2 regions of the Micromonospora sp. NPDC051543 genome follow, and region 2 is predicted to be linked to the other one. Evidence: riboswitches for the same ligand, from Rfam matches in the RefSeq annotation. Region 2 holds a riboswitch; the other holds the start of a gene.
What was found. Region 2 has a riboswitch for thiamine pyrophosphate ahead of ACIA3K_RS25140 (ECF transporter S component). Riboswitches for the same ligand answer to the same signal wherever they lie in the genome.
Positions count from the first base shown of each region.

Region 1: it holds a riboswitch for thiamine pyrophosphate, as region 2 does, so the genes downstream of both, thiE (thiamine phosphate synthase) here and ACIA3K_RS25140 (ECF transporter S component) in region 2, are expected to answer to the same signal.

Region 1 covers NZ_JBITDT010000020.1:92,367-96,704, forward strand. Annotated here, with positions in the region: gene ACIA3K_RS28220 (ThuA domain-containing protein) at 1-2,493, opposite strand, end outside; TPP riboswitch at 2,785-2,894, shown strand; gene thiE (thiamine phosphate synthase) at 2,889-3,512, shown strand; gene thiO (glycine oxidase ThiO) at 3,509-4,338, shown strand, end outside.
Region 2 covers NZ_JBITDT010000015.1:85,397-89,734, forward strand. Annotated here, with positions in the region: gene ACIA3K_RS25130 (energy-coupling factor transporter transmembrane component T family protein) at 1-73, opposite strand, end outside; gene ACIA3K_RS25135 (ABC transporter ATP-binding protein) at 70-1,515, opposite strand; gene ACIA3K_RS25140 (ECF transporter S component) at 1,642-2,229, opposite strand; TPP riboswitch at 2,307-2,411, opposite strand; gene ACIA3K_RS25145 (alpha/beta fold hydrolase) at 2,520-3,350, shown strand; gene ACIA3K_RS25150 (aminoglycoside N(3)-acetyltransferase) at 3,374-4,180, shown strand; gene ACIA3K_RS25155 (sugar isomerase domain-containing protein) at 4,177-4,338, shown strand, end outside.

The DNA of each region.
Region 1 (4,338 bases), on a different contig from region 2:
GTCACCCCAGTTGAAGAAGCCACCGTCCGGCGGGAAATCGATCTTCACCGTCGGCGCGGTGTTGCCCACGGTGACCGGTACGTTGGCGACCGCGGTGCGGCCCTTCGGGTTGGTCACGGTGAGCTGCGCCGTGTAGTTGCCCGCCGTGGCGTACGTGTGCGTCGGGTTGGCCTCGGTGGAGGTCTGCCCGTCACCGAACGCCCAGGCGTAGGTGAGCGTGCCACCGTCCGGGTCCCGGGAGCCGGCGCTGGAGAACTCCACCGTCAACGGAGCCGGGCCCGAGGTCGGGTTGGCGGCCGCCGCCGCGATCGGCGCACGGTCACCGGCGGTGTAGTCGATCCGGTAGACCCCGGAGTTGTCGTTGTTGCCGCCGAAGCCGCTGCCCCACTCGATCAGGTACAGCGCGCCGTCCGGACCGAACTCGAAGTCCATCGGCCGGATCATCGACATGCCGGGGAGCAACTGGTTGATGTCCACCAACGACTTGCCGTCGGCGGTCATCTGCATCGTGTACATCTTGTTCTGGTTCCACTCGCCCAGCAGCGCCTTGCCGTCGAAGTAGGCCGGCCACTTGCGGGTCGAGTTGAGGTTGGCGTCGTACCGGTAGGCCGGGCCGCCCATCGGCGCGCCACCGCCGCCGATCTCCGGGTACCGCGCGTCACCGGCGTAGCCGTAGTCGACGGTGGCCGGGACGACCGGCGGGAGGTTGGTCAGGCCGGTGTTGTTGGGCGAGTTGTTGACCGGCGCGGCGCAGTCGAACTTCGGACCGCTCGGGCCGGACGGGAACGTGTAGTCGTTGTACGCCTCGTTCGTGCCCGTGCAGTACGGCCAGCCGTAGTTGCCGGGGGTCACGACGTTCCACTCGACCAGACCCCGCGGGCCCCGGTCGGGGTTGTTCGAGTTGGCGTCCGGCCCGTAGTCACCGACGTACAGCGTGTCGGTCTTCGGGTCGGTGCCGATCCGGAACGGGTTGCGGAAGCCCATCGCGTAGATCTCGGGGCGGGTCTTCTCGGTGCCCGCCGGGAAGAGGTTGCCGGACGGAACCGTGTACGTCCCGTTGTCCTCCGGGTGGATCCGGAGCACCTTGCCGCGCAGGTCGTTCGTGTTGGCCGAGGTGCGCTGCGAGTCGTAGTCCTGGCGACCCGGACGCTCGTCGAGCGGCGCGTACGCGTTCGACTCGAACGGGTTGGTGTTGTCACCGGTGGCCAGGTACAGGTTGCCGGCGCTGTCGAAGGTCATGCTGCCGCCCGCGTGGCAGCAGGTGTTGCGCTGGGTGTCGACCCGCAGCACCTGCTTCTCGCTCGCCAGGTCGATGGTGTCGCCGGTCACGGTGAACCGGGACAGCAGGTTCCGCGTGACGTTGTCGTTCGGGGCGTAGTACAGGTACACCCACTTGTTGGTGGCGAAGTCCGGGTCGAGCCGGATGCCGATCAGGCCGTCCTCGTTGCCGGTGAAGACGTCCAGGTCGACGGCGGTGATCGTGTTGCCGGTGTCCGGCTTGATGATCTGCACCCGGCCGTCGCGCTCGATGTAGAAGACCCGCCCGTCGGGGGCGATGTCCAGCTCCATCGGGTTGCTGGTGTTGCTGTCCAGCGTGACCTTCTCGAAGTTGGAGGTCTTCGACGCGCCGCAGTCGGCGTCGACCACGCCGGCCGCCGTCTGGATGCCGCCGAGCAGGTGCTTGAGGAACTCGGGCTCGGCGTACGACTCACGGGTGTGCCCGCCGCCGGTGTACCAGGAGCGGCCACCGTCGAAGTCCTGGCACCACGCCGTCGGGTGGTCGGCGCCCATCGCGCCGGCGCCCGGGGTGTAGCTCTTCTCGTCCAGGCTGGCCAGGACGTGCACGTCCGACCGGGGGTTGGTCTGGAAGTTGTACCACTCGTCGAACCGGGACCAGCGTTCCGGCAGTCCGGCGGTCGACGGGTGGGCCGGGTCCTCCACCTTGACGGTGGCCTGCTGGTTCTGCGGGTGGTTGGCGAAGTACGCGCCGACCAGGTCGCCGTACCAGGCCCAGCTGTACTCGGTGTCCGAGGCGGCGTGGACGCCGACGTAACCGCCGCCGGCCTTCACGTACCGCTCGAAGGCCGCCTGCTGGTCGGCGTTGAGAACGTCGCCGGTGGTGGAGAGCCAGATCACGGCCTTGTACTTGGCGAGGTTGGCGTCGCTGAACGCGGCACCGTCCTCGGTGGTGTCCACCGTGAAGCCGTTGGTGGCGCCGAGCTGCTGGATGGCGGCGATGCCGGTGGGGATGGCGTCGTGCCGGAAGCCGGCGGTCTTCGAGAAGATCAGGACGGAGTAGGGGTCGGCCGCTGCGGCCTTCGGCGCCTTCGGCGCCGCCTGGGAGAGCGGAGCCGCGACGGGCACGTCTCGCGCGGGGATCTGCGCTCCGGTCGGAGCCGCCTGCGCCGGGGACCCGATGAGGGCCGTCGACGTCAGCGCGAGGGACAACAGGGTAGCGGTGAGTGGTACACGGGCACGACGAGAACGGGACACGCCGCCTCCAATGTCGCGGTGGACAGGGATCGCGGGGCCGGCTCGCCGAAGACCGTCCCAGATGGAGCCGGTGGGGACGCCGTGCCAGGGCGTCCACGCCGGCATTTTGTCGAATCGCTGAACAAATTAGTTCTGCTGCATCGATGTCCGGCAAGATGCCGGCGGGTAACGGTTCTGCAACGGCGGGCGACATTCCGAACAGGACAGGAGAAAGCACCCCGATCGATGCGTCGCCTCGGGACCGATGACCCGCCCTTGGCAGAGGAGGCCGATCTGTCGTACGGTGACACGCAAGTAACCCACGGGAGCCCGGTGTACCGGGCTGAGAGGGGGGCTGACAGCCCCCGACCGTCGAACCTGATCCGGATAATGCCGGCGCAGGGAGGAGCGTTGCCGTGCCGTCCCTTGGGCGACTGCATCTGATCACCGACACCCGACCCGGGCGCGATCCCCTCACCGTGGTCCGGGCTGCCCTCGCGGCGGCCCACGCCGACCTCGTCGTGCAGGTCCGGGTCCAGGACTCCGCCACCGACCGCGAGGCGTACGACCTGGCCGCCCGGGTGCTCGCGCTGTGCGCGCCGTACGGGGCGACGTGCCTGGTCAACGACCGACTGCACGTGGCGCTGGCGGTCGGCGCCGCCGGTGGACACGTCGGCGCCGACGACCTGCCGGTCGCCGCGGCCCGGCACGTGCTCGGCCCCACCGGCGTGCTGGGCGTCACCGCCCGCGAGCCGCGCGGCGCGGTCGAGGCGGTCGTCGCCGGGGCCACCTACCTCGGCGTCGGCCCGTGCCACACCACCAGCACCAAGGCCGGCCTGCCCGAACCCATCGGGTCCGTCGGGGTGCGCGACGTCGTCGACGCCGTCGACGTGCCGGTCATCGCGATCGGGGGAGTGACCGCCGACCGGGTGCCGGCGCTGCGCGCCGCCGGGGCGTACGGGGTGGCCGTGGTCGGGGCGGTCTCCTCGGCCGCCGATCCCGGGCGGGCGACCACCGACCTGCTGCGGGCGCTGGCGTGACCCGCCCCGATGTGGCGGTGGTGGGCGCGGGCCCGATCGGGCTGGCGATCGCGTGGCGCTGTGCCACCCGTGGCCTGCGCGTCGAGGTGCACGACCCGACGCCCGGGTCGGGGGCGTCGGCCGTCGCCGCCGGGATGCTCTCCCCGGTCGCCGAGGCGTACTTCGGGGAACGCCGACTGACCGAGCTGCTGGTGGCCTCCGCCGCGCGTTGGCCCGCGTTCGCCGCCGAGCTGAGCGAGGCCAGCGACGCCACGATCGGCTACCGGACCGAGGGCACCCTGATGGTCGGGCTGACCGGCGACGACCTGGCCGAGGCCCGCCGGCTGTGGGCGTACCAACAGGGTCTGGATCTGCCGGTGACGCCGCTGCGCCCCAGTGAGCTGCGCGACCGCGAGCCGGCGCTCGCGCCCCGGGTGCGCGGCGGCGCGCTCGCGCCCACCGACCACCAGGTCGATCCCCGGCGGCTGGTGCCGGCGCTGCGCACGGCCGCGCGGCGGGCCGGCGCGGCGTTCGTGCCGCGGCCGGTCCGGCGGCTGTCCGATGTGGAGGCCGGGATCACCGTGGTCGCGGCCGGTTGCGGCGCGGCCGCCCTCACCGGCCTGCCGGTGCGGCCGGTGAAGGGCCAGATCCTCCGGCTGCGCGCGCCCGGCGGCGTCGCGCCGGGCTTCCGGCACGTGATCCGGGGGTACGCCGACGGCGAGCACGTCTACCTGGTGCCCCGCGCCGACGGCGAGGTGGTGCTCGGCGCGACGGTCGAGGAGCGGTCGGACACCACCGTCACCGCCGGCGCGGTGCAGCGGCTGCTGCGCGCCGGTGTCGACCTGCT
Region 2 (4,338 bases):
CGGCGAGCTTCGCCACCGGGTTGCGGCGGGCCAGCGGCGCTCCGGGCCGGGCGACCGGCTCGATGCTGATCATGGGCGTGGCTCCTGTTCGGCGTCGCGGCTCGCCGACCGCTCCAGGGTGACGGTGCGGTCGGCGAGCGCGGCGACGAAGTCCGGGTCGTGGGTGACGCTGACGACGCCGTGCCCGGCGTCGCGCAGGTCGGCGAAGAGGTCGACCAGCTCGCCCCACGTCCGCCGGTCCTGGCCGAAGGTGGGCTCGTCGCAGATCAGCAGGCGTGGCGCGGTGGCCAGGGCCGTCGCCACGCTGAGGCGCCGCGCCTCCCCACCGGAGAGGGTGTACGGGTTGGCCGCCGCGAGCCGGGTCAGTCGTAACCGGTCGAGTAGCCCGGCCACCGTCTCCTTGACCGCTGCCTCGGGTTGACCCGTCCGGCGTGGGCCGAGCGCCAGCTCGTCGAAGACGGTGCCGGTGACGAACTGGTGTTCCGGATCCTGGAAGACCGAGCCGATCCGTCGGGCCAGCGCGGGCGCGCGCCAGCGGTGCGGGGGAGTGCGGTGGTGGGCGCCGGCCAGCTCGGCCGAGGCGGTGACCCGGCCGGTGCCCGGTTTGAGCAGCCCGCCGAGCAGCAACGCCAGGGTGGACTTGCCGGCACCGTTCGGTCCTCGTACGGCGAGGGCCTCTCCGGCGCGTACCGCCAGATCGGTGGGGCCCAGCCGCGACGGCAGGCCGAGCCGGTCGGCGGTGAGCAGCACGTCGCCGGCGGCGGCGGTGGCCCGGCGCGGCGCGATGGGGTGACCGGGCACCCAGACGCCCTCGGCGGCGAGGGCGGCGCCGTGCGTGGCGAAGACCGCGTCGGGTGGCCCGTCCGCGCGGACGCCACCGCCCGGCTCCAGGACGACCACCCGGTCGACCAGGGGCAACGCCTCGGCCACCCGGTGTTCGACGAGGATCAGGGTGGTGTCGGTGCCCAGCGCGCCCGCCACGGCGCCCCGGACCAGGGCGGCGCCGTCCGGGTCGAGGTTGGCGGTCGGCTCGTCGAGCAGCAGCAGGCTGGGCCGCAGCGCCAGCGCGCCGGCCAGGGCGAGGCGTTGCTGCTCGCCGCCGGAGAGGGCGGCCGTGTTGCGGTCGCGGGGGTACGGGAAGCCGACGCGCCACAGCGCCTCGTCGACGCGTGGCCAGATCTCGTCCGTGGGTACGCCCCGGTTCTCCAACCCGAACGCGACGTCGTCGCCGGTGCGCGCCATGACCAACTGGGTCTGCGGGTCCTGAAAGACGATGCCGACCCGTTCCCGGCCCTTGCGCGGGTCGAGCCCGTCGATCTCGACGGTGCCCCCCTGCTCGCCGGAGTCCTCCGGCAGCAGCCCGGCGAGCGCGGCGAGCAGGGTGCTCTTGCCGGCCCCGGAGGGCCCGAGCAGCAGCACCCGCTCGCCGTCCTCCACCCGGAGATCCACCCCGCGCAGCGCCCACGCCCGCCGCCCGGCGTGCCGCCACCCGAAACCCCGCAGCAGTACCCCCACAACCCCTCCTCCCGGGTCCCTCGCTTTGTTGATCAAGAGGTTCGCGTCAGAATTCCGCCTCGCGGTGACGCGAACCTCTTGATCAACGAGGCAGGGTCGGACGGGACAGGGTCGGACGGGACAGGGTCAGACCAGGGCGCGGGTTCGGCCCGATGGGAGGCGGTCCAGGACGCCGGTGTTGGCCAGGGCGCGGGTGAGCGCCCAGCCGCCGACGCCCGCGATGATCGTGGCGCTGACGATGGTGAGCAGCGCGTACGGGATGCGGTAGTCGACCAGCTCGGTCTCGCTGTTCCAGACGAAGAAGTCGAACAGGGCCGCGCTGAGGCCGGTCAGCGCGCCGGCCAGCACGGCGGTCGGCAGCCGGTACGACCGGTAGCGGAAGGCGGCGAACGCCAGCTCGGCCCCGATGCCCTGCACGATGCCCTGCGGGATGACCGTGCCGGCCCACTGGCTGCCCAGCAGCGCGGACACGACCGCGGCCACGGTCTCGCAGTAGAGCGCGGCGCCGGGCTTGCGGATGACCAGTCCGCCGACCACGGCCGGCATCAGCCAGACGCCGTAGATCAGCGTCTGCGCCGGCGGGAAGAAGACGAACGCGCCCTCGGTGGCGCTCCAGACCAGACCCCAGGCCCAGAAGATGACGCCGAAGGCGACCGCGATCACCGAGGCGACCACGATGTCGATGGTGCGCCAACGGTTGGTGGTGTTGTCCATGCTGTGCTCCCAGTTCAGTGGAACGAACCAGGAGAAGACGCACGCCGCGCGTCCGGTGGCACCGGACTCACGGCGCGGCTGGAGGTCGACCGAACTCCCTGCGCTGGCATTACCCAGATCAGGTTCGAGGGTCTGCGGGCGTGCCCGCACTCTCAGCGCTGTGCGCTCCCCTGTCGGATGTGAAGTTGTCTCGCTGACGCTAGCACCGACCAGGGGTAACAGCCCAGCAGGGCCTTTCCGAGGTCCGCGCATCCGGGTCGGCGCGACGACGGCTGGGTAGGCTGACGATCATGCAGGTCGACGCGCGGGGTCTGACATTCGAGGTACGCACCGGCGGCCCGTCCGACGGCGTCCCCGTCCTGCTGCTGCACGGGTTTCCGCAGCACAGCGGTGAGTGGGACGAGGTCGTCCCGCCGCTGCATGCCGCCGGCCTGCGCACGTACGCCCTCGACCAGCGGGGCTACTCGCCGGGCGCGCGCCCCGCCGAGGTGGCGGGGTACCGGATTCCCGAACTGGTCGCCGACGCGGTCGCGGTGCTCGACGCGCTCGGTCTGGACGCCGTGCACCTCGTCGGCCACGATTGGGGCGCCGTCGTGGCCTGGGCGGTGGCCGCCGCGCACCCGCAGCGCGTCCGTACGTTGACGGCGGTGTCGGTGCCGCATCCGGCGGCCATGGCACACGCGCTCGCCACGGACGGCCAGCAGAAGGCCCGGTCGTCGTACATCGCGCTGTTCCGCAAGCCGGGCAAGGCCGAGAAGGTGCTGCTCGCGTGGCACGCGACGGCGCTGCGCAAGCTGCTGGGCGGGGTGGGCGACGCCACCCGGGTGAGCCGCTACGCCGACCCGATGCGCGAGCCGGGCGCGCTCACCGCCGCTTTGAACTGGTACCGGGCCATGTCCCGCGCCGACCTGGCCGCCGTGGCCCCGGTCGTCGTACCGACCACCTACGTGTGGAGCGACCGGGACGTCGCGATCGGCCGGACCGCCGCCGAGGCGTGCGCCGCCAACGTCACCGGCGACTATCGCTTCGTACCCCTGGCCGGGGTGACCCACTGGATCCCGGACGCCGCGCCCGCCGCGCTGGCCGAGGCGGTCCTGGCGCGGGTCGCCGGGACGGCCTGAGCCGTGCCGGGCGAGGGAGAGCTGTGACCGTTCCCACCGGCGGGCCGAGCACCCGCCGGTCGATCGCCGCGCAGCTCCGCCTGCTGGGCGTACGCCCCGGATCGACGGTGCTGGTGCACGCCGGCATGCGCCCGCTGGGCTACGTCTGCGGCGGACCGCAGGCGCTGGTGCTCGCCCTGCGTGACGCGCTCGGCCCCGACGGCACGATCGTGGTGCCCACCCACACCCCCGACAACAGCGACCCCGCGCAGTGGGGCAACCCGCCGGTGCCGGTGGACTGGTGGCCGCTGATCCGCGCCGAGATGCCCGGCTTTGACCCGGCGGTCACGCCGAGCCGCTACATGGGCGTCCTCGCCGAGACGGTCCGCTGCTGGCCGGGGGCACTCCGCAGCACGCACCCCCAGGTGTCGTTCGCGGCGCTCGGCCCGACGGCCGGGCAGGTCGTCGCCGGGCACGCGCTGGCCGACATGCTCGGCGAGGCCTCACCGCTGGCCCGGCTCTACGACCTGGATGCCGACGTGCTGCTGCTCGGAGTCGACCACAGCGTCAACACCTCGCTGCACCTGGCCGAGTACCGCCGTCCCGCCCTCGTCCGCGAGCGACTGGGTGCGGCGGTGCGGACCGCCGACGGCGGCCGGGAATGGGTGTGGTGGCAGGACGTCCGGCTCGACGAGAGCGACTTCGGCGCGCTGGGCCGGGACCTCGACGCCACGACGGTGGTCCGCGTCGGCCCGGTGGGCGCCGGGACGGCGAGGTTGGTACGCCAGCGGGCGGCGGTCGACTTCGCGGTGCGGTGGTTCGCCCGCAACAGACGGACGGAGGACGAATGACGGTTCGTGGTCAGTCACCTGGCGAGCCGGTGAGCGCCGAGGACTACCTGACAGTGGTGACCGAGACGATGTCCCGGGTGGCCGCCAGCCAGGCCGAGGCCGTGGGTCGGGCCGCCGACCTGATCGCCGACGCGGTACGCGCCGACGGGGTGGTGCAC